DNA from 3 places in the Paenibacillus oryziterrae genome. Region 2 is predicted to be linked to each of the others. Evidence: riboswitches for the same ligand, from Rfam matches in the RefSeq annotation. Region 2 holds a riboswitch; each other region holds the start of a gene.

Region 1 (8,220 bases), on a different contig from region 2:
GCTAACATAAGAGACCGGCAGCAAATTTTCCTGATATGTCTCCTTCGAACGTTGTTCCATCTTCCCCGTAGTTGAGATCCCCATAACACCGATTCCAATGATCATAACTATTACTGTAATCACTAACACCATCATTTTTTGACTTACTTTTAAATGCTTCACTATATTCCAGCCCCCCGATTATCTCTCTATATATTTATCGGTCATTACGGGCCAATCATTGATGGAAATTGCTAGGTGGTAGTGTGTGAATTTCAGGAATATGAGCATTATTTATGCTGCAGCAGACCATATTTTCTTCGGAATCTCTCTAAGACCTTAATCCAGCTTCCTGCCAGAATGGACAGAAATATCACGTTGGACACGGCATGTGCCAGGTCAAAATAAAAGCTGGATGCATACGTGGCAGCGACAAGCCCCCAACTTAAAGCGTCCGGCAGACTGATGAGCATCCACAGGTTCATGATCCATCCGAACAGAAATCCCCAGATGAAGCCGAACACCAGCAGCCCCGTCCTCTTCCGGAACCAGCGTGTATTTCTAAATAACCCCGCCGTTAGCCCGACCATTCCCCAGGCGAACATTTGCCAAGGCGTCCAGGGACCCTGCCCGAAATAAAGGTTAGAAACCAGCGCGGCTACCGCCCCGATCATAAATCCCGCCTCAGCACCAAACACATAAGCCGATAAGATAACAATAGCAGACACCGGTTTAACACTAGGCAATGCGGCAAAAGGAATACGGCTCACAGCAGCTACAGCGGACAATACAGCGAGCAATACAAGCTCACGGGACTCTATGGGGCGGCGCTCCAGTCTCACGAATAGCGGTAACAGCGACAATACCAGCAGCACCAAACTCAGCAGAAGATAATGGCGGTCCTGCAGTGCAGAGGTTAGAGCCAAAACAGCTATAAACAGTATTGAGGCTATGACAACCGGTAATTTGTAACGTGTCATGGCTTCACGTCCTCCAGAGTCAGTGCTTGCGGAATCCAGTCCCGGACAATACGGTTCACAGCCGTAGTATAGAAATAATTGGCACTGAAAAATACCTCAGGTGGCCCCTCGGCAGTAATGCTGCCGTCAAACAGCATCGCGCAGCGCGTAGCATACTTTGCCGCAAATTCCACGTCATGCGTGACCAGCACTACGGTTGTTCCTTCTTCAATGAATCGGTACAACAGCGCAGCAAGTCTATCCTTGGCTGAAGGATCCAGACCTTTGGTTGGCTCATCCAGCAGCAGGATACCGGGGGCTGGCAGCAGTACCATGGCTAGTGCCAGTTTCTGCTGCTGTCCGCCGCTAATATCCAGCGGATGGCTTCCACGGACATCTTCCAGCCCGAACTGAGACAGCATTCTTGAGATTTCCTGCTCCGCCTTAGGTTCCGTCATACCGGCGTACCTTGCCATATGGAGGAGTTCTTCCTCTACCGTATCATGGCTGAAATACAGCAGCGGATTCTGGGCCAGATATCCGGCAGTCATTCCTTTATCCGCTTTAATCCGCCCGCGCTGCGGTTTCAACAATCCTCCCAGCAGCTGCAGCAATGTAGATTTACCCGCTCCATTGCCGCCAACGACGGCCAGCAATTCATTCCTGTACAACGCAAGCGACAGCTTTTTCAACACTTCGGGTGCGTCTTTTACATAGCGGAAGCTAACCTCAGAGCATTCCAGAACGGAAGGCCGGGAACCTCTTTGAACTTCGTTGTGAGGTATTGAATGACGTTCTATAGATGGATGAAGCAGCTCTTGTCTCCCACGTAACCAGGTTTTCCCCTCCCTAACGGTCAAAGGAACTACGGCATTCAAACTATCGTTCATAGGGTCTAGCGCCAGAAAGAGCCGGGAAGCAGTGGGAAGATAGGAGAAAATCGAAGATTCCCGCTCCTGTCCGGTCAGACGTACGATATCTCCAGGTGATCCGTCCGCCTTCAGTTGCCCCTGCTCCAGCAGCAATACGCGGTCCGCCAGGGGAAACACCTCTTCAAGCCTGTGCTCGCTAATCATAATCGTCATCGACAGCTCTTCATTTAGCTGACGCAAAGTATGTATAAACTCACGGGCCGCAACAGGGTCAAGCTGGGATGTAGGTTCATCGAGCAGGAGCAGCTTGGGCCGCAGCAGCAGCACGGAAGCAAGATTAAGCAGCTGCTTTTGTCCGCCAGATAACTCATGAACCGCCTTATGCAATAAGGGTTCGAGTCCGAATCTTCCAGAAATTTCAGCCAATCTGCTTCTCATGACCACCTGAGAATAACCCAGATTCTCCATGGAGAAGGCTAACTCATGCCATACGGTATCCATCACAATCTGCGCTTCTGGGTTCTGGAATACCATACCTATGTTCGCCGCGGCCTTCTCTTCCGGTAAATCTTGAAATGGTTGCCCTTTGTACCACAGATTTCCGCTACGGGCTCCTACGGGTGCCAGCTCACGTTTGAGGTGCCGCAGGAGCGTGGTTTTGCCGCATCCGGACGGGCCGCAGAGCACAACAAACTCGCCTTCGTTTATAGTGAACGAAAGATCGTGGAGGGAATCTCTTCCCCCATCAGGGTAGCGGAAGGATAATCCTTCTGCCCGTATGATCTCCATAACCACATCTCCTTTCCTTCCAGAATTATGGGGATAACGAGAAAAAGGCATAAACAGCCGTGCATTACCCAATCTTCCCAATGAAAGACCGGCGTCTTAAGACGGGGATAGATCTCCATCATTCCATATCCCACGAGGCTGAACAGGACTATAGCTAAACCGCTGACTCCCATCAGTGCGAGGGCCATCACATCCTGCCGATCTATTGTATAGATACCATAAACGCTGCGCTTTCGAACCCCATAACCTCTTGCTTTCATAGAGTCTGCAGTCTGCAGGGCTTCCTCCAGCGACCAGGTCAAGAGCACCTTGAGCAGTGTCATTCCATCGGCCATCCGCTGCCGCAGCTTGCCTGTGCTAATACTGATGCCTCTGGTCTGCTGGATGATGCTGATTTGTCGCAGACGCCTCTGGAACAATGGCACAAAGCGGATCGCCATGAGGATAAGCAGTGCGCTTTTGGGAGCCAGCCTGCCGAATAAATACATGAATTTATCTGCGGATACATTGTGATTATAGGATGTGAACACAAACATAATCGTCAGCAGCACAAGCATCATCATCAGTCCGTAGAGAACCGCTTCCAATGTGACGGGCTGATCGAGAAAATAAAACAGAATATGCGAGCCCCTATGTGAGAATAAAGGATTCCACACCGCAACCGAGCCCGCAATCAGCAGATAAAAGGGAAGCCCGGACAAGAGTCTTCTCCCCTCGCCCTGCATGAGCAGTAAGACAAGTACACCGGCCAGCTCTGTGAACAGAAATAGCGGATGAAACAAAAGCGCCGTAAAGAGCAGCAAGCCTGCATAATATACGAAGGTTACCGACGGATGCATAGACTGGAAACCGCTCCTGCTCATGGCCCTTTGGCTCCAATATCTTGACCAAGGTCCAGCGTGTAGAGCCATTCTATTTGGTCTCCGGGGTTCACGGGATACGCACCGGCACCTATATCAGGGAATTCTCCATTCACCTTGTACATCCAACCGCTCTCTGCCCCTTTGTCATACTCATACAAGTTATCAATTCCGACAATGTAAGCCAGCGGTCCGGCTCCCTGAAACTCCATTTGGATTTTATTCTTGCGGGTGACCCGTTTCAAAATATCGATCACATTGTCCCCCTTCTTCACTTCGACTTCAGAAGGAGCCAGAATAACACCGGAATCGCTGTCACCAGTGATTGTCAGAGTCGCCATATTGGTCTTCATGCTTTCGGCTGTTGCTGGAGGAGAAGATGGCCTTTCAGGCTTGGATGTGGCTGAAGGCTGAGCCGAAGCCGATGGCGCAGAGGTTGCCGGCTTCGTAGAACTCTGAGCTGCTGAAGCGGGGGCAGATGCTTCTGCTCCTGATGCTTTTGCTGCTTCTGCCGCTTGCGTTGAAGGCTCTGAGCCTACCGAGGCTGGGCTTGAAGGCATTGCCGAAGAGCCTTGCGCAGGCGAACTCACAACAGAACCTGAAGCCGCTTCCCCTGCATCCTGCTGCTGGTCAGAAGCGGGATCACTAACTGTACCGGTCTCCGCCGTATTGGATGCTGATTCAATTTGCTGCTGATTCAGGCGGTTATTGCCGTCCGCCTCTTCCGGATCGTTGGAAGAACAACCTGCAGCGAGTACCGCTGCAAGCACTACTGCGAGAGGCAGCCTCAGCCAATATACAATCCTTTTGGACATATAAATTCACACCTCCTGAAAACGGGAAAGGAACGGGGCGGCAAGTGCCTCCCGTTCCGTAACTATTTACTGTTCAATTACTTTTATACAAGTCCAGCTTCCAATTATGCCGGTTAATTATTTAACTTCAGCCAGTCTTACAGCCACAACCGCAGCCATCTCTCTTGTAACTGCTGTTGCCGGGTCGAAGCTGCCCTTAAAGCCGCTCATAAACCCTTGATCCGTAACGGTATTTACCGAAGCCAGCGCATAACTGCTGATCTGATCTTTATCCTTGAACTGCGCCTTCGGAGCAGAAGCAGTCAGGTTAAAAGCCCGGTCGATCATTACAGCCATATCCTGGCGGGTGATATGACCGTTCGGATTAAACTTGGAGGCCGTTACTCCTTCAAGAATACCGAGTTCCTTCGCCTTCAGCACAGCTCCATAATACCATGCTCCTGCTTTTACGTCGCTGAACGGGGAAGCTTCCGCAGCTGCAGCTGGAGCATTGCCCGTCAATCTAAGCAGCAAGGCCGCAAATTGCGCCCGGGTAATATACTCTTTCGGAGCAAAAGCAAAACCTGTGCTGCTTACCCCGTCCATAATTCCCTGTTTAACCGCGGTTTGAACGGCAACTGTCGCCCATGAAGAGATTAATTTCTGATCCGCAAACACGGGTGATACCAATACACGCTGTGTATACCGCGCTACGCTTGGACTTTTACCTTTACTGTAGCCGGTAACAGTCAGAGAATAGACCCCGCCCTTAACGCCGGCAGTAAATGCAGCTGTTCCATATACGTCTGAAGTGACACTTTGCGCACCCATTTGAACCTTAACCTGGGCTGCCGGAGTAACAACTGCCTTGCCGGTCTCCCAGTCCAGCATTGATTTCTGCACCTTCACTGTAAACGGCTTGCCGGCTGCCAGCTGAGCCGGTGTAACTGTGACGGAATCCACCAGCTGTGTTCCGGTGTCACCATAATACACGGTCAGCTGATCCCCGGACTCCAGAACAAACTCTCCCATCCCTACAGCAGGGAAAATCCATTCTCCCTGGCGGGACACGGCATAATTCCAGCCATCATAGCCGCCGTACAGACCTCCTTTAACACCTTGAATCCCTGATACATAATCACCGTAAGCACTGCTGGTCAGCTCAAGCGTAATTTTCTTGTCTGCTTTCAGCTTCTTTAATGCGTCCAGCGCATTTGCGGATGTTACATCGCCTTCAGCCAGAAGGCCCTGTGGACCTTCAATCACAACGGAAACCTGAACTTCAAGCGGCTGCTTCACCGGCTGCGGGAATGCATAAAACCGGCCTTCGCCTTTAACAAACAGCTGATAAGCCACGAGAGCCTGCAAAGCCTGCTCGGTTGCCAAAGCGTTGTACCCACCCGATAACGTGTGGGCAAATCCGCCATCTGTAGTACGGAAGCTAAGCAGACGATCCATCAGCTGATGACTGTCCTTCGTAAATTTCTGGCCGGCAGGATCCACGTTATTTGAGGTCAGCGCGATAATCGCCTGAGCGACACTCTCGCTGCTCTCCCCGTACCCGCCATGATTCTGCTGCTTATTGGACAGCCAGGAAACTGCACGGTCCACAGCGGCCTTCACTTCAGCTTTATCGAGGTGCGCAGACAAGGCTGTAAGTGTCATCGCCGTTACATCCGGATCACTGTCCCCAGTGGAGAGCGTAAAGCCGCCATCCGTGTTTTGTTTGGAGAGAATATGGCTCACCAGCTTATCTTGATTCCACTGTCCGGCGGCAGGCACGCTATAATGGCCTGAATCCAGTGCGAGCAGACTGTAGATCACTCCGTTAAGACCTTGATTGGTCATTCTGCTGTTATTGTAGATTTTCTCTACAAGATTATACCCGGCCAGATTTGTGGCATCGATGCCGGCTGCTGTTGCGGCGAGCACTCTGCGTGCGTAATCCGTAACATTGGTATATGTGCCTTTTTGAGTCTTCACTTCATTCTGCAGTCCGGTCAGGTAGCTATCCGGAAGAACGCTGCCGCTACGAACCAGAGCAATGGCCTGCCAGTCCGATTGAATTCCACGGCTTAGAACCGCCTGCTTGGCTGCAGTAAGAGCCTCTGCTGCTCCCGTTACTGAAACTGCTGTTGTGGTCTGCTCAGCGGCGGATACTCTGCCGGAAGGCACCAAGGAAGTACCGAGAACTGAAACGACCAGAAGCAATGCCATACTTAACATGAAATGTTTGAAAGATAAGATGCGTTTCATTATTTACCTCTTTTCTAATAGGTTTTTGAGAGCGGGGAAAAGGTTTTTGAGGGCCTTGAAAATAGTTTTGAGGGCCGTAAAAGCGGATGTCGTGCATCTAAGATGACGGCGACCGTCTTTTGGAAAATAAAAAAACCGCCCCTGACGGGCGGTCTCATATACTCATTGCGGGGCCAGACATGCTTCAGGCTTCAAGCCCGGACACGAAAGACCTATAACGCATGCTTCTGATTCTTACCCCCCGAAGAAAAGAAGCTGTCACCAAAAAGGCAGGTTTCCTGGCTTATGCCTCATCACTTCCCTTCGCCTTCCCGTTCCTTTAAGAAACAGTGGCCTATGAAGAGTTGCTCCGCATTTACAGTGGCGGGACCGCGCCGGATTGTGGACCGGACTTCCCTTTTAAGCAGACCCTGCTGGGGGCCCGCACCTCTTTTGATAAATATATATAATTTTAATATCCATAATGATAACTAGTAATCTCCCCTATGTCTATAGGGAAGCTCTTGGGATGCCGTCTTGCAGGTCTTTAATTACAGGGTTAGCTGCTTCTCGTAAGTATGAATCTTGCCCGCAGCGTCAGTGAAGGTTAACGTAACCTCCCACTCTCCTCCCCCGGTAAAATAATCCCCCTTCGCTTCATACATGTACTTGTCAAACCCTTCATAGCCATAGGGGTCAGGGCCTCCTCCAAGTGATTTTAGCTTAATAGATGCAGAGGTACCCTCATCACCGCCAGGAATAAGGACGGCTTCTGCTTCGGTGGGAGCCTCATTTCCTGTAGGCAGCCATACATCCATCCGCAGTGTCTGCCCGGAATTCTCATCGAACTCAATCCTCATAGACATATGAGCCGTATCCCCCATCACATGCCAATAGACCGGAGAGGCAACAAACGATTGGGCTGGAGGGGAAGTACCTGACAACATCCCCGCCAGAATAATAGCAGCAACAGCCAATATAATCTCCAGACGGATGGCTTGTATAAAGCCTCTTGGAATAACATCAACTTCTGCACCGGTTTTCTCAGCGAGCTTCTGATTCATCCTTGGAATCAACACCAATCGGTGTAGAGCGGCAATAACCAGAATCAATAAAGTGATAAGTGATTTAAGCAGAACCAGCTGCCCATATGGACTGTGGATTAGTAGCCCCCAGCTCCCGAGCCTGAATAAGGCCAAGAAGATCCCGCTTACGGCAACAGCAACAACCGACGGTAATGCAATAGCGGAGAAACGAAGGATAAGCTGATTTAGCCGGGAATAGGTTATCCCTGACTTCTCTCTGCCATGTATAACCGCGAGCAGCCCGCCTACACCGCCGAACCAGATAGCAGCAGCGCCGATATGCAGAATTTGGGCGGGGACGGCAAACATTCTGGCCGCATCATCTCCCGCCGCATGGCCTGTCAAAGGAAATAACACGATAAGCATAATAACTGCTGCAACCTTCACCAGAAGTGCTGGAAAGGATGTCCCCCCTGATCCCAGCGCCGCCAATACCAGGAGTCCAGCGGCCGCAGGACGCAGCCATGATGCGGTTCCGGCAAAGGTGTCTGTAATCACATTCAGCCACACTTCCGCATAACTTCCCGTACCCGGACCACCTAGCTCATGGGCTAGTGTACCCGTATGCACTACACCGGAGATAATAAAGATGAGGAAAGCCATAATGTATAGAATTCGCTCATTCCGGAGCGAGAATAAGGCAGGCA
Region 2 (8,220 bases):
GAAATCCATGTGTCGCCCTCTTTTCCAGATATATTAAAGTACGGTCTTCAATGCGGTTATTATCTCTCCGGCAGAGTGGTATACGTGGGTGCCCTCTACTTCCGGACGGGTGATCAGAATAACCTGAATCCCCATATCCAGCGCCGGGAGGAGCTTCTCATCCACTGAGCCTTCCGCTCCGCTCTCCTTGGTGATCATAACGGTAGTGCCGTACTGCCGGTATAAAGCTTCATTAAGCTCCCTCGAAAAAGGTCCCTGCATGGCGATAATATCGCGCTGCTCCATGCCCAGGGACAGGCATTTCTCCAGATTCTCCAGACAAGGCAGCAAGCGGACGGACATTCTGATCTCCGGGACTCCCAAAAGCTGCTCTGCAAAAATCTCCAGCGTCTTGCCACCGGTGGTCAGCATGATGGAACCCTTCAGTTCTTTAGCCCTCCGGGCTGCCTCTTCATAGGAATGAACAATCGTCAACAGTGGATGGTTCTCATAGGCAATGCTCGCCCGCTCGTAACGGATATACGGTAGGCCGAGAGCCCCGGCAGTTGCTATGGCAGTGGCATGAGCTTCCTCTGCAAAAGGATGGCTCGCATCAACAACCGCTCGGTAGTTTCCATCCCGCAGCACTTCCGTCATGCCTGCCAGATCCAGCCTGCCGACACGCGTTGCTACACCGGACTCTCTCAGGCGCTGTGCCGCACTTTCAGTAACGACGGATGCAAGCAGCGTCACATCCTGCTGCTGCAATTCAAGCGCCAAGCCCCTTGCATCGCTTGTACCACATAACATCAATATCATGGGAGCTGATGCTCTGAGGAACTGGCAGCCAAAGCGTTCCCCCCAGGGGGTTGCTTCTGCCTCGGCTCCGTCTGTGAACCGTCCATGTGTTCAGCTTCTATCTGATCACGCTGATGATGCCCATGATTATGATTATCGTGCTCGTGATGGTGATGCCCATGATTATGATTATCGTGCTCGTGATGGTGATGCACATGACTATGACTGTCATGATCATGCCCGTGATCATCATCCCCGTGATGGTGGTGATGATGGTGTCCGGCTGCATCTTGGCGATACTTGCAGCTGTCACAGTTAGCAAAAGATTGACCTGCCAGCGTCTCTTCGATCCGCTCGATCATCATATCTCCCAGCAGCGGGTGGAAGCCCAGATGACTGCCAATTGCCACCTCCACCTCCCGGTGGGCTGCTGCGAACTGGGATACCATTTCAGCGAACTGCTTGATTAGCACACCCGTAAACAGAAGATAGGGCAATACTATAATTTTGCGTGCCCCTAAAGAGAGACACCGCTCCAGTCCTTCTGTCAAAGATGGCTTAGCGATAGCGATGAAGCAGCTCTCCACGCTTTTATAAGGCGTTCTCTCCCAGAGAAGCCGGGTCATTTTGCAGAAATCGCTGTTCGCTGATGGATCACTGCCTCCGCGCCCCATAACAAGCACAATCGTATCTTTATCATCAATTCGGGATTGTCTGGCTTTAGCATCCGGGAGGTCAGGCTGGGTCAGCGGCACTGCCTCCGCAATGCGGTCGATCAGAATATCCACTGCTTTCTCATGAACTCCGATTGGGTTTCCGTAGATAAATTCAACCCACGGATACTTTTGTTTGGCACGGTCGATGGCACTTGGGATATCCAGCTTGGAGTGACCCGCGGCAAACAGGATAATCGGCACCACATACACCTTAGTCGCTCCTCCGTTAACGCAATTCGCAATGCCTTCTGCCATGGATGGCTGCGCCAGCTCGATAAAGCAGGTTTCAAACTTAATCTCAGGTTTGCGTGCTGCAAGCCTGTTCGCGAATTCCCTGAGCTGATCATTACCTTCCTGTACTCTGCTGCCATGTCCCACAAGCAATACGGTTTTCATTGTCTTTCCTCCTGCTGCCTGGTCATTGCTGTTTCTATGCCATATACCGCTATTCGCACCGCCGATCCGTTCAAAAAAGGCGTGAAACCGCTCATTAGCATATCCCTGTTCACGGTAATTCTCTACGATATTCAATACGGCTGTAAGTACCTCATGTTCATTCAGTCCTTGGTGGACAAGAATACCGGGATACGCAAGCTTACCTGTTCGTTTACCGCCTATATAAATCTCAAAACGTCCCTTTGAGAGGATTACACCGATATCCGCCAGCACAGCTCCACCGCAGGCCATTCCGCAGCCATTCACTTGAATGGAGAGCTCCCGCGGTACAGGCAGTCCTTCAAATTTCAATAGGAGACGCTCTGCTGCTCTGAGGCCTTCCTCTTTCTTCAGCTCGCAAAAATCACAGGTACTTACCCGCACAACCTTACCCGGGCGGCAGATACGGACTCCTGAGGCTTCCAGCCTCTCCAGCATTCCTTCGACTCTCGACGCCGTACTCCGAAGCAAATAATGTCCGTTACGCAGGCTTTGGAGCTGTCCGTTTGTACCTGCCCATTCTGCAATCAGCATCAGTTGTTCCCCGCTAAAAGAATGACTCCCCAGCGCAGGCGAAATTTCCACTTCAGCAGGTTCTTCATTTCCCTTAGCCGATCCTGTACTGATAATGGCAGAGGCGGCTAATGACCAAGGCTCCGACGATGTCCGCAGCCGTTCATGCGGCTTTAGAGCTTGGGTCTCTGCGGTTAGATTGTATTTGCGGTCATACCCGCGTGGGGTGACCATAATGCCTTCATATACTGCCGTTGCGGAATTACCTACGACTACAGTGGATAACATTCCGATCTCATGCTCCAGCATATCCTGAAGCGTGGTTACCACCGTATGCTGCCGGTCTCTGTAGGCGCTTTTGACGATACCAACGGGTGTAGAAGGATCACGGTAACGGAGCAATATCCGCCGTGCTTCTTCGATCTGCTGCGTGCGCTTTCCGCTGCGCGGATTATAAAAAGCAACCACGAAATCGGCGGAACCCGCCGCATCAATGCGTGCTGCAATGCTCTCCCACGGTGTCAGATGATCACTTAGACTAATTGTGCAGGCATCATGCATAATAGGTGCACCCAACAGCGAGGAGCAGGACTGGATCGCCGAAATGCCGGGAATCACCTCAACTTCCACACCTTCGTCACGCTTCCATCCGCGTTCAATCAGCACTTCATAGACCAGCCCTGCCATACCGTAGACTCCCGCGTCACCACTGGAGATTACGGCAACAATCTGCCCTGCTTCTGCTCTGCGTACGGCCTCCTGTGCCCGGCTAACCTCTTCAGTCATTCCTGTACCGACAATCTCCTGATGCCGCAAAAGCGGTTGAATCAGCTCAACATACGTGTTGTAGCCGATGACAGCTTCACTCTCGTCCAGCGCCGCCAGCGCCCGGCCGGTAATATGCTCCAGTGCACCAGGGCCAAAACCGATAATCAGCAGTTTTCCTCGTGTGTTCATATTTGTTCCCCTATCGTTTGTTTGCCGTTTCAGGCTATATTTGTCTGTTTATTCACAATGTCTCACTGCATCTCCGCCCAGTAGCACGTTCAACCGCACTTTGAACTCTCCGTTACTGCGTGGTGCAGGGATACCGGCTGTGAGCTGCTGCGGCAGACTTTGCCACAGATCAGCAAGCATCGGCAGCTCAAGCCCTAATGCTCTCAATTCTTCCGGTGAAGCAAAAATATCCTCCGGTGTTCCTGACGCCCGGCAGCTCCCCCGGTCCATTACAATGATCCAATCCGCCCATCGGTAGGCAAGATCCATATCATGGGTAGCCATCACGAGCGTAGTACCCTTCTGGTGTACGGCCTCCAGCCCTTTAAGCAGCAGCGCTTCCGATAAAGGATCCAAATACGAGGTCGGCTCATCGAGCAGGATCATTTCCGGCTCCATCGCCAGAATACCTGCAAGTGCGGTACGCTTCTTTTGCCCCAGGCTAAGCTGATGGATCGGCTGATCTCCGAATTCACTCATGTTAAGCATTTCAAGTGCCGCCGCACATTTCTCGCTAATGCTTGATTCATTCATTCCGGTGCCGCTCAGGCCAAAGGATACATCCTCCAGCGGCGTATTCAGAATGAGCTGCTGCTCCGGGTCCTGAAAGGCGAGACCGATTCTGCTGCGCAGCACAGCCAGCTCTTTTCGGGCATAGGACAGCTCTCTTCCATCCTTGATTACCACACCGTTCTGCGGCCGCAGAATTCCCACCATATGCAGGAACAATGTTGATTTGCCCGATCCGTTATGACCCAATACCGCCGTTTTGCAGCCTTTAGGAATCGATAAGGATAACCGGTCCAACGCAGGGTTCTTGGCATCGGGATATCGAAAAATCACATCTTTTAACTCCAGAATACTGTCCTTAATCATCTTGATCTCCTTGTCACAATCTGTGGCGCCAGATAAATAACTGTACCAACAGAAGCAGTAAAATTCCGCTGTAAGCCTCAATCCTATACCTGCGAGGAACCAGTCGGGCTTTATAAGGAGGCAGGATAATCTCACCCGTAAAACCCCTGGTTTCAAGTCCCTGTGAAAGCCCGTGATACCGGTGCATGGTCTTGGCGAACAAGCCGCCTGCCATTCCCGCCGTTTCCTTTAGCTTCATGGCAAATCCCCGCCTTCCCCCGCGCAGCTTCCGGGCAAGCAGCATTCCATGTGCCGTATCGCTAAGCAGGAACAAAAAACGGTACATGATTAGCATCAGCTCCAATACGATTTGGGGCACACGAAGCCTCCGGAGAACCTGCAAGAGTTCAGCGAAAGGAGTTGTGAAGATAATAAAGAACATACAGGTTAGGCATGCCGCCATCCGCGACAACAGCAGTCCCGCCGTGAACAATCCATCAAAGGATATATAAGCCGCCTGTGCTGTACCCGGAAGGGCAATGGAAATAACAGCTTCACCGGAGGAAGGACTCCCTACTTCAATGAGCAGCGCCGGAAGACTCATACCGTAGAACAATAGTGCTGCCCCGAGCAGCATGCCATAGGCACGTACCGGAATCCTGGCATAACCGACACTCCATACAATCATCCATAAGGCAATGACAAGCTGAAGGGCAGGATGAAGGATGTAGGAGAGCAGGAACATGGATGCTGCGAACATGCTTTTCCACATCGGTGATACCTGCCGGAACCGATTGCTATAGGCTAAAGCGTCAATCCTTCTGATCATGAGATTTCTTTCCGCCATGTCTTCCTCTGAGGAACCCGAGTGTATAGCCGATTACTCCAGCGCCGATGGCCGCCTGCAAAGCGAACAGCATGCTTTCTGTTTCCCCTGGCAGTTCAGCCAAAGGCTTAAACCAGGGTGAATACGAAGGATTAATGTCACTAATTGCACTTTCAGCCGCATCGTCGGCTCCGCCGAATTCACCCTTCACGAAGAGCAGCGGCAATACTACGAGCAGGATCACAGCGAGCAGCATCCATCCGTTTTTCCATTTGGTGCTCATTCCGGTCCCGCCCCTTTCATATTCCGTTTAAGCAGCGACAGCTCACCCGGGCTATAAGCCTTTAACCAGTTCCACAGCAGCACCGTCAGCAGTCCCTCACTGATCGCCAGCGGAATTTGTGTGATGGCAAAAATACCTCCGAACTTCAGAAAAGAAGCCAAGATCCCGCCATTCGCTGCCGGAAAAGCAACTGCGAGCTGGAGTGAAGTAACGACATAGGTCATCATGTCAGCGACGAACGCTGCACTGAATACCGCCCAGCTCTCGCGGCCCGTGAATTTCAATACCAGCTTATATGCTGCATATCCGGCAAAAGGACCTGCCACCGCCATCGAGAACGCGTTCGCTCCAAGTGTCGTAATCCCGCCGTGTGCTAACAGCAGCGCTTGAAACAGAAGCACGATGGAGCCGATAACGCTCATGGGCAGCGGCCCCAGCATCACTGCGCCAAGCCCCGTACCCGTAGGATGGGAGCTGCTGCCGGTGACCGACGGCATTTTCAGCGCTGACAGCACAAAGGTGAACGCGCCCGACAGGCCAAGCAGCAGCTTCAACTCCGGGTTCTCCTGGGTCATTCTTTTCAAGCGAACCATGCCAAGAAAGAACAACGGCAGAAATACCGCCCACCAGAAAGCAGCCCAGCCTACCGGCAGAAAACCTTCCATAATGTGCATGGCTTCAGCGGTTCCCGGCTCATTGAGCGAGAAATATACAGTAAATCCGCCAACCAAGGCAGTAAGCTTCAATATCCTTCGCCTGTTCATTACATCTCCTCCAGCTTTATCATTCGACATCCCGGAAACTGCAAAAAACCCACCCTGTATGGGTGGGAGGTATATGTACTCTTCATCCGCAAAAAAATCCCGGCGTTAAATCTGCCCGCAGGCACCGCCCAAGGAGCTGTAACATCCGAATTCCGCCTGGCTTCCGAATGGTTGCTGCACCTCTTCGCGGAAAGGACAGACTTTCCGCTTCTTTTGCTATGTTCGTACACCACTCCTATCCGCGTAGAGTCCTGGTGTGCGCCAACAAGGTAGGTCTCCTGGCTTGGGATGCTAACGCCCGTTCTTCGTCTTCCCCGGCAAATGCCAAGTGACATGTTGAAGACAAGCTCTCCATTACAGTGGCGGGACCGCTCGGGACTTTCACCCGATTCCCTGTTATCCCTTGGCTCATGCAAGGGCACCTTGTTGTTCGCTATTTTATCCTGTACATCATAGCGGACTTGGCATGGGGTGTCTGTGATAAAAGTGGGAACTGGACCTGTCTCTGGGCACTCCTTAAGCCGGGATGAATATACTGATTTCAAAATCTTAATCATGAAAGGAAAGAGAAATGAATCCACTTTACCCGTATATCGGCAAAGAAGTCCGCTGCGAAGAAGTGCCAATTGCTTTTCCCGTCCAGCATCAACCCGGGCAGCCGGGGCTGGAATATCTGGTTGTTCCGCGCCCCCTTTATGACAACCCTAATTACAGAGGCAGCGGCAAGCTGCTAAACAAGGTTGCAATTATTACCGGCGGTGATAGTGGAATTGGGCGGGCGGTGGCAGTCGCTTTTGCCAAGGAAGGCGCTGATGTAGCCATACCTTATCTCAACGAACACCGTGATGCGGAGGAGACCCGAGAGGCCATTCATAACTTGGGTCGCCGCTGCCTCCTGATTCCGGGGGATCTGAGAAGTAAGGAAGCTTGCTGCCGCGCCGTTCAAATGACAATAGATTGCTACGGTACAATTGATATCCTTGTCAACAACCACGGTATACAATTTGTCCGAAACTCATATCTGGAGATCAGCGATGAACAGCTGTACAACACATTTAATACGAACATTATCTCCTTCTTTCATCTGACGACCGCTGCCCTGCCTCATATGCGCGCAGGTGCAAGCATTGTCAATACAGCTTCTGTCACCGCTTATGTCGGAGAAGAAACACTCATTGATTATTCCGCTTCCAAAGGGGCAATTGTCAGCTTTACCCGCGCTCTGGCGAACAATGTCGTCGGGCAGGGCATCCGGGTGAACGCGGTCGCTCCCGGCCCGATCTGGACACCGCTGAACCCGGCAACACAACCGCCGGAAGCCATCCGCACGTTCGGAACGAATGTACCTATGAAGCGGGCAGGACAGCCCTATGAGCTGGCACCCGTCTACGTTCTACTTGCTTCGGATGACGGATCCTATATCACAGGCCAGACCATCCATGTTAATGGAGGACAAATGGTGGCCACCTGAATTAGCGGAGAAATAAAAAAAGAAGTACTCCTCAGGTCTGTATAACCCGAGGAATACTTCTATACCTATTCTTAACCCAAATCCCCCAGCTCGATCTGTACGATGCCTTCTTCTTCCTGCACCGCGGAGATCAAATACATCAGGCTGCCGAATTCCAGCTCCTTGAATTTACGTGCCGCTGAATCTCTTGGCAATGCCCAGAGGCATTCAGTCAAGGTGCACACAATCGGCACATCGCAGCGGATCGATGCAAGCTCGCGGGATAAATGCAGCATATCGATATCGGCCTCAATCTTGGCTCTTACACCTTTCGGCAGCAGGTGCAGGTTCTCGATGACACCTTCCACGGTGCCGTAATCGGTCAGCAGCTTCAGCGCCGTCTTCTCACCGATCCCGCGGACGCCGGGATAATTGTCACTTGTGTCCCCCATGAACCCTTTCAGGTCGATGACCTGTGCGGGAGTCAGACCCTTGTCCGCTAACAGCTCCGCCGGATCATACACTTTATAGTTGGAACGGCCTTTTTTCATAATAACGACCTTAACGGTATCATTGACGAGCTGCAGCATATCGTGGTCTCCGGT
Region 3 (8,220 bases), on a different contig from region 2:
GCCACGAAATGATTACACCGATCAAAGCAGAAGAACCGTACCCTATGGCGATGTCTTTTTGAATCGTTGCCGTTAAGGTTCCCGGAATGCGGCTCCCCGTCTCCTCTATTCTAGCAGCAATCAATTCCGACAGCAGGGTCAACAGCCTTTCCGAAAAGTTCGTAATTCGCCGATAGACGAGAACAGATTTATAAAGCTTCGAATTGTCCGCAATATATTCCAGAAGCCTTATCAGTGGCAAATCCTCCTGTTCTGCAGAGGCCTGGTTCGGCGGTATCAAGTCGTGAAGTATCTGCTGCTAACCTTCTTTATCAAACGTACAAACGAGGCTTCGGAAATCCAGCCTAAAACATCATCAAGCATAAGAACCGTTACAGAATCATAATAACCGTCACGAAGATGCGGGTGAAAGCAATTGAACTGCCGGCCTGCGCTTCTTATCCAATTTCGGTTGTATAAGAAAGAAGCCGAGGTCTCCTGAAGAAGGGAGCCTCGGCTTCTTTGAGTTGATTATTTTTTATGATTACCTTGCACAGGGGGATTAACCGGAGCACCCTTGGCCGATACGCCTACACCATCTGTATACACCATTTTGCCGCCGTAGTATCCGGTTCCCAGCACAAGCCCACAGGAAGCAAGCGAAACAACCAAGTACAGCACCAGTGGAACTTTTACAAAAGCGCGTTTGCCTTTCCAGTACATCAGCAATCTCCATACAACAATCAGAGAAACTACCCAGGCGGTTATAGTGGCGAGCGTCTCGTGGGGTTCCAGAAATGAAGTCACACCGCGGGCATCATCATCCGGTCCAGTCGCTATAGCGACCCAAGCTCCCACTGCAGCAAGCAGCCACATCCATAACCCGCCAGCAGGATTCAAAGAACGTTTTTTCAGGGCTACCACCAAATCATACCCAAATCCGATGATGATCAGAGCAATAGGAAAATGTACGACAATAGGATGGATGTGATTAAAAACTTCAGTAAACATAATAAAACCTCCATTGTTTAAAGTGGTTGCCTTAAGATTCGTTTGGTTTCAGGAAGGATGACCGTAAAGGTGCTCCCCTGATGAAGAGTGCTGGTTACGACAATTCTGCCACCGTGCCTGCTGACGATCTCATGGGCGATAGCCAGCCCCAGTCCGGTGCCGCCATGTTCCCTTGTGCGGGCTTGATCTACCCGGTAGAACCGTTCGAACAAGTGGGGAAGATCCTCCTCTGAAATCCCGCAGCCTGTATCCTGAATGATTACATTCACAGTACCGTTGTCATTCCGGGTAATCCCCAGCGTGACTGTGCCTCCCTCCGCAGAATATTTAATGGCATTATCCAAGAGAATATACAGCACCTGGTCAATCTGTTCGCTGTCCCCGGTGCAGGTGAAGACTTCTTCGAGATTACCTATGTTCAACTGCAACTTAATCTTGTTCTCTTGCGCTACTAATTGCATTCTAGTGGCAGCGAACGAAAGAGAGTGCTGCAGATCAAAAACTTCCTGCCTTATGGGCAGCAGAGGCGAATCATTTCTGGCCAGCGTCAGTAATTGCCCGGTCAGGCGGGTCATACGCTGTATTTCTTCCTTCATATCCTGAAGCACAGTCTGATGGATCGGAGGGAGCTTATGACGTTCTTCCTCCAGAATATCCACCGACAACTGCAGGACGCTTAAGGGTGTTCTCAGCTCATGGGAGGCATAGGCCGTGAATTTTTGCTGCCGTGTAAACGCATGATTGATGGGCACCATGGCCCTTCCGGCCAAAATATATCCAATAGCTGTAGCTGCCGCAAGCAGGAGAATGGTGATCGCAATGAGGAGCATCTCCATCTCCTTTAGTAAATTTGCCTGCTTTGTAATTTCTTCACCCAGCAGGAGAACATGATTCCCCTGGTCACCGGCCGTCTTTCGCAGTACGGCATAAATGGTCTTTTGTTTACCAGAATCCTTTGTTAAATAGAAGAAGGATGTATTACTGTGAGCATCCAACTGCTGCTGATAGGACGGCAACAACAGCGGGTTGTCTCCCGCAGGTGACTGGGCGGTGATGGTCCAGGAGGTATCTGTTATGACAGCGAATTGGTCGCTTTGCAGATACTCCCATTCCATTCTGTGAGCGTCTGCCTGCCGCTGTTCTCGAATCTCCTCAGCATCATCAACTTGCGGCGATTGATTGAGCCACTCATCCAATGCCTTTTGACTAGCGGATTCCAGATTATGCCTCTCATCCCTGTGCATCACATCCGTCAGTACCCAATAGAAAGAAGCCGCCATGATGAGCAGAATCAATCCAATCATCGTACTGTAAAAAATGGTTAATTGCCTGCGGGTATTAGGTATCATCATGGTCAGCTCCGTTATCGATTAACCGGTACCCTCTTCCATGGACACTTCTAATCAGCTTCACAGTAAAGGGATCGTCGACTTTTTTTCGCAACAGCTTGATGACAGCATCAACCGCATTCAGAGTAACATCTGCGTCATTGCCCCACACATAATTGAGTATCCGCTCTCTGGAGAGCACAGTATTGGGATGACGAGCAAAAAACTCCAGCAATTGAAACTCGCGTTTGGTCAGAGTCAAGGGTACACCATCACGCTCTGCCTCCTGCGTATCAGGATTGAGCCGAAGACCGCTGACCGCATATCTTGTGGTATATCCCCGGGTCTGCTTTCTGCGGTCCAGAGATGTAATTCGGGCTAATAGTTCTTCGAAAGCGAAGGGCTTGATCATATAATCGTCCGCCCCTGTCAGAAGTCCGCTGACGCGATCCTCAATCTCACCGCGGGCCGTCAGCATCAGAATAGCCGTGTTGTCATTCAGACTTCGTTGCTGCCGGCATAGCTCCAGACCGGTTTTGCCGGGAAGCATCCAGTCCAGAATATAGAGATCAAATTCCGCGGTGGCAAAAAACATCTCCGCTTCTTCCGAATTGCGGGCCCATTCCGTCAGATGTCCTGCCAACTTGAGCTTGTACTGGATCATGTAACCAAACTTAGCGTCGTCTTCTACTAATAGAATGCGCATAATAGCCTGCTTTCTTAGTTCTTAATGTGTTTAGGTTATTTTCATTATAACGATTAAAAATGAAAAAATAATGAAAAAAAGCGCAACTTCCAGACTCTTGGAAGCCGCGCTATTCATTCTCAGAAAGGATGCTGGTGAAGGGAATTGAACCCCCGGCCTACGCATTACGAGTGCGTTGCTCTACCCCTGAGCTACACCAGCATAAAAAAACACATTTCCGTCAAACAAAAGAGATTATACAAGGCCGCGCTGAAAAATCAATCCTTTTTACCGGGCATCCGCAGCTTGCCTATTTCCACTAGTTCTCCAGTAGCTTGCGCTCTACGGCTTCAAGTTTGCTGCGGCTGGTGGATTCCTTGTCCCGGCGGTCGTCGATTTTGACAGAGGTCGAGACACGCTTGGCTCCGCCTGCAAAAGGGGACTCGTGCAGCGCCTCAACAGCCGCGAGAATACGTCCCAAAGAGCCCTCAATAATGGTCCCCATCGAGGTTAGTTCATACGTTATCCCCTCCACCTTCTCCAGCACACGCTGCATATCCGCTACATAACTACTGAGACTCGTGCTTCCTGTTCCAATCGGAATGACCGTTACTTCGGCAATAGCCATTTTGATCCCTCCTAAACCTTAAGTGTGGACTCTAGCGAGCCTATTCTATTGTATCAATTCCACTGTCTCCCCACAAACAGACCCAGTTATGGCTATACACGGGAGAGGAGAACCAGGACCAATGTACCCCCGAACAAGCGATCAAATTTTGGAGTGATTGTGGCATCTTTGCGGAGGTTTTATGAATCATTTTTGGCGGCTTCTCCTTCTTCCTGTGGATCAATTGTGGATTACCTGTGGACGGGCTGTGGATCAATTGTGGAGTACTTTCGCGAAGTCCGCATCCGGCGCGGATTTGTGAAAAACATGTTTACAAACACAATATATTGGGTTAATGTTATTCAACAACAACCAAATATAGTGGACACAGGCGCTTTAATTCGTTGATCGGATTTCAGCTTAATAGGGAAGTGCGGTGCAAATCCGCTGCGGTCCCGCCACTGTGAACCGGCTGCCCTCCGGCATTTCATGCCCAGGAGTGGACACCTCTGCAAGCAGAAACCACTGGGATGGCAACACGCCCCCGGGAAGGGGCTTGAAGAGGCCGGAAGCCAGGAGACCTGCCTGTATCCTTACGACACCATCTAATAATCCCTGCGGAGAACAGGAACGGTGTCCGAATGCGAACCAAATCAAGACAAGCCGCACGATCCGATGGGATTGCTGCGTTTACGCATACGGGCATTTCCTGCTTCCGCAGGAAATGCTTTTTTTATATCGAGAGGAGAACGGTACAATGACCTTGCTGGAGAAACGGTACAACGGCACACCAGATACCACGGAAGTTCTTTTGGAGGAAGTAGTCAGTCTGGGACGCGATATTATTGACAGCCTGGACCTGGATTTACTGCGCGAGAACGCCAATTTGAACGGAGAAAGCTTCTCCGGCAAGATGAGCAAGTTCGGCAGCGAGTACTCCAAATGGTACGCCCGTAACTTCACCATGCCGCCGCAGCTCGTACAGGCCATCGAGGACAATGTAGTATATGTGCATGACCTGGACCAATATGCCATCGGGACCACCAACTGCATTTTCATTCCGTTCGCCAAGCTGCTGCGTGAAGGCTTCAACACCGGGAACGGCAGTGTCCGCCCTCCTAATTCCATTATGACAGCGATGTCTCTGGTCGCGATTATTTTCCAGTCCCAGCAAAACGCACAATACGGCGGCGTATCAGCTAATATGCTGGACTATGATCTTGCTCCTTACGTCACCAAATCCTTCGCCAAGCTGTTCCGCAAGGGACTCGAGTATTTTGAAGAAGGACAAGCTGGCGACATTTCCGGTGATATCTCAATGAGCCGCAGCGACCTCGCGGAGCAGTATCCGAGAGCCTTCCGCTTTGCCCAAAAAGAAACCGAGAGCGAAACGCTGCAGGCCGCTGAAAGCATGATACATAACCTGAATACGATGTCCAGCCGCTCCGGCGGACAAATTCCTTTTACTAGCATTAACTACGGAACCTGCACCTCCCCTGAAGGACAGCTCGTCATCAGCTCCCTGCTGACGGCAACTATGAACGGGCTGGGCAGCGGCGAGACACCGGTGTTCCCGATCCAAATCTTCAAATGCAAACAGGGTGTCAACCAGCAGCAGGGCGATCCCAACTATGACCTGTTCCTGAAGGCTGCCGAGTGCTCGGCCCGCAGATTGTATCCGAACTTCGCCAATCTCGACGCGCCGCTCAACATGCAGTACTATGATCCGGCTGACCCGGATACAGAATTTGCAACCATGGGCTGCCGTACCCGGGTACTCGGTGACCGCTTCGGACGTAATCACTGCTCCGGTAAGGGCAATCTAAGTTTCAATACACTGAATCTTGTTCGGCTTGGTTTGGCCCATGGTACGGCCACTGGACGCCGCCTTGTCGCTGATGAAGATGGCTTCTACGATGATCTGGACTATTACATGGATATCGCATTAGAGGGACTTCTCCACCGTTTCCGGATTCAAGCCGCCCAAAAAGCCAAAGCCTCCGATTTCATGATGCGCGAAGGCGTCTGGGAAGGCGGCGAGACACTGGCAGCGGATGACCATGTTGGCGAGCTTCTGAAGCATGGCAGCCTGTCGATCGGTTTTATCGGAATGGCAGAGTGCATGAAAGCAATGTACGGCAAACACCACGCCGAGGACATGGATGTCCATGCCAAAGCCCTGGCGATCGTCCGCCATATGCGCGAATACTGCGACCGCAAGAGTGATGAGCTGAATCTGAACATCACCTTGTTCGCTACTCCGGCCGAAGGATTGTCCGGCAAGTTCACCAAGATTGACCGCAAAGTACTGGGCTCTATCCCTGGCATAACTGACCGGGAATATTATACGAATTCCTTCCATGTTCCGGTCTATTACGACCTGGCAGCTGCCCGCAAGATCAGCTTGGAAGCTCCGTTCCATGAGCACTGCAACGCCGGCGCTATTTCGTATGTGGAGCTGAACGGTAATGCCCGCAGCAACCCGGCGGCTTTTGTCAAAATCATCAAGTATGCCCTGGAGCAGCAAATCAGCTATTTCAGCATTAACCATCCGATTGACCGTTGCTCGAGCTGCGGCTATGAAGGCGTCATCGGCACGAACTGCCCATCCTGCGATGCCCATGAGGATCATGTGCATATCCGCCGCCTGCGCCGCGTGACTGGTTACTTGACCGGAGACTATCAAACCCGCTTTAATGCTGCCAAACAGGCAGAAGTAAGGGACCGGGTTAAGCATCTATGAACATTTGCGGATATTATCCGGAATCCATTAACGAGGGAGAAGGCATGCGGGCCGTGATTTTTCTGAGTGGGTGCCGCCATCGCTGCCCGGGCTGCTTCAATCCCGAGACGTGGAATTTTAATTTCGGGGATGTGTTCACACCGGAAAAGCAGTCGGAGATCATTGCCGAAATGGCTGCCAATCCGTTGCTGGACGGATTAACGCTTGCCGGGGGAGATCCCTTCTTCTCGGCAGGTGAGGCCGCGGAGTTCATCGAAGAGCTCCGGGCCACCCTTCCCGGGTTCCCCGTTTGGATCTACAGCGGATATACCTATGAAGAAATCACAGCAGTCACCGGCTCGCCGGAATATCGCCTGCTTGAGTTGTGCCAGGTCCTGATCGACGGACGTTTTATGCAAGAACTGAAAGACACCACTCTTCCCTACCGGGGAAGCAGTAACCAGCGAATTATCGACATCCCGGCCAGCCTCACGGCGGCGAATGTTGTTCTTTGGCAGCCCTCTGCACTCTAAGACATTAAAGTCATTGTAGTCATTTCGGGCTGCTTTTTCCGATCCTATAGTTCAATTTTTGATATTGAAAATTAATTCCATTCCAGAAGGGAAGCTGATCTTTATGCCTCAAGTCGTAGTGAAACCGGACAACCGCCAACTGGCCTTTGATGAAATTCGTCTCTCTGTCTATGCCGACCGTATCCTGAAAGGACTGGATCAGCTAAGCAAGGAAACACTCCTGCGCGGTGTGCAGTCCAAGCTGCGCCGGGAGCAGGTCAGCGGCGATGAAATCAGCAGTGCTTTTACAATGAGTGCCCTGGAGCTGGTAAGCAAAGAAGAGCCGGACTGGAAGTTCGCCGCCGCCCGTTCCCTGCTGACCTCCCTGTATAAGAAAGCTGCCGTGAACCGCCGTTACAAAGCTTACCCGGAAGAGCCTTACGGTGAGTTGTACCCACTGATTGCTGATCTGGTCAAAAAAGGAATCTACCGCGAAGAGCTCCTGACCTGCTACACCAAAGAACAGATCGCCGAGCTTGAAGCCAGTATTGATTACACCCGTGACCTGCTTTTTGACTACATCGGGCTGCTCACCCTCTCCGATCGCTATCTGGCCCATGACTTCGACGGACGCGTTATGGAGCTGCCCCAGGAACGTTATATGGTCATTGCCATGTACCTGATGCACCGCGAGCCGGAAGAGAAGCGCATGGCGCTTGTCAAAGAGGCGTACTGGGCGATGAGCAATATCTATATGACCGCAGCGACCCCAACCATGTCCAATGCTGGCAAAAAAGTCGCCGGGCAGCTCTCCAGCTGCTTCATCGACACGGTGGATGACTCGCTCGAGGGCATCTTCGATTCCAATACCGACGTGGCCCGGCTAAGCAAAATGGGCGGCGGTATCGGCGTCTACCTGGGTAAAGTACGGGCCCGCGGCTCTGATATCCGCGGTCATAAGAATACCAGCTCCGGCGTCATCCCTTGGATTCGCCAATTAAATAACACCGCCGTCAGCGTGGACCAGCTGGGCACGCGCAAAGGCGCCATCGCCGTCTATCTTGATGTGTTCCATAAAGATATTCTCGCCTTCCTCGATCTGAAGTTGAACAATGGTGACGAGCGGATGCGCGCACATGATGTGTTCCATGGCGTCTGCCTGCCGGATCTGTTCATGGAAGCCGTTGAAGCACGGGGACACTGGAACCTGTTCTGTCCGCATGAGATCAAGAAGGTGATGGGCTGGAAAGATGAGAATGGCCGGGCGCTGGGTCTAGAGGATTTCTACGATGAAGAGCTTGGACAAGGGGCCTTCCGGGAGAAATATGCCGAGGCCAGTGCGAATCAGGAATTATCCCGCATCACGGTTCCAGCCA

Evidence for each region. A riboswitch is a leader RNA that binds a small molecule or an ion and turns the genes downstream of it on or off. The one in region 2 is predicted to bind cobalamin.
Region 1: it holds a riboswitch for cobalamin, as region 2 does, so the genes downstream of both, ACAN55_RS11200 (S-layer homology domain-containing protein) here and ACAN55_RS13020 (energy-coupling factor ABC transporter permease) in region 2, are expected to answer to the same signal.
Region 3: it holds a riboswitch for cobalamin, as region 2 does, so the genes downstream of both, ACAN55_RS03190 (anaerobic ribonucleoside triphosphate reductase) here and ACAN55_RS13020 (energy-coupling factor ABC transporter permease) in region 2, are expected to answer to the same signal.

The regions. Positions count from the first base shown of each region.
Region 1 is NZ_JBGJZO010000008.1:89,426-97,645, reverse strand. Features, by position in the region: gene ACAN55_RS11225 (methyl-accepting chemotaxis protein) at 1-162, opposite strand, end outside; gene ACAN55_RS11220 (ECF transporter S component) at 270-959, opposite strand; gene ACAN55_RS11215 (ABC transporter ATP-binding protein) at 956-2,599, opposite strand; gene ACAN55_RS11210 (energy-coupling factor transporter transmembrane component T) at 2,515-3,462, opposite strand; gene ACAN55_RS11205 (DUF4430 domain-containing protein) at 3,459-4,274, opposite strand; gene ACAN55_RS11200 (S-layer homology domain-containing protein) at 4,392-6,509, opposite strand; cobalamin riboswitch at 6,761-6,955, opposite strand; gene ACAN55_RS11195 (copper resistance CopC/CopD family protein) at 7,040-8,220, opposite strand, start outside.
Region 2 is NZ_JBGJZO010000010.1:100,509-108,728, forward strand. Features, by position in the region: gene ACAN55_RS12990 (precorrin-8X methylmutase) at 1-9, opposite strand, end outside; gene cobK (precorrin-6A reductase) at 34-798, opposite strand; gene cobJ (precorrin-3B C(17)-methyltransferase) at 795-3,398, opposite strand; gene ACAN55_RS13005 (energy-coupling factor ABC transporter ATP-binding protein) at 3,447-4,313, opposite strand; gene cbiQ (cobalt ECF transporter T component CbiQ) at 4,327-5,139, opposite strand; gene ACAN55_RS13015 (energy-coupling factor ABC transporter substrate-binding protein) at 5,105-5,401, opposite strand; gene ACAN55_RS13020 (energy-coupling factor ABC transporter permease) at 5,398-6,165, opposite strand; cobalamin riboswitch at 6,417-6,606, opposite strand; gene ACAN55_RS13025 (SDR family oxidoreductase) at 6,737-7,636, shown strand; gene ACAN55_RS13030 (5'-3' exonuclease) at 7,708-8,220, opposite strand, start outside.
Region 3 is NZ_JBGJZO010000002.1:166,077-174,296, forward strand. Features, by position in the region: gene ACAN55_RS03160 (TetR-like C-terminal domain-containing protein) at 1-241, opposite strand, end outside; gene ACAN55_RS03165 (DUF2231 domain-containing protein) at 511-990, opposite strand; gene ACAN55_RS03170 (sensor histidine kinase) at 1,008-2,342, opposite strand; gene ACAN55_RS03175 (response regulator transcription factor) at 2,329-3,024, opposite strand; tRNA gene ACAN55_RS03180 (tRNA-Thr) at 3,154-3,225, opposite strand; gene ACAN55_RS03185 (MTH1187 family thiamine-binding protein) at 3,323-3,631, opposite strand; cobalamin riboswitch at 3,983-4,213, shown strand; gene ACAN55_RS03190 (anaerobic ribonucleoside triphosphate reductase) at 4,368-6,353, shown strand; gene nrdG (anaerobic ribonucleoside-triphosphate reductase activating protein) at 6,350-6,865, shown strand; gene ACAN55_RS03200 (ribonucleoside-diphosphate reductase subunit alpha) at 6,969-8,220, shown strand, end outside.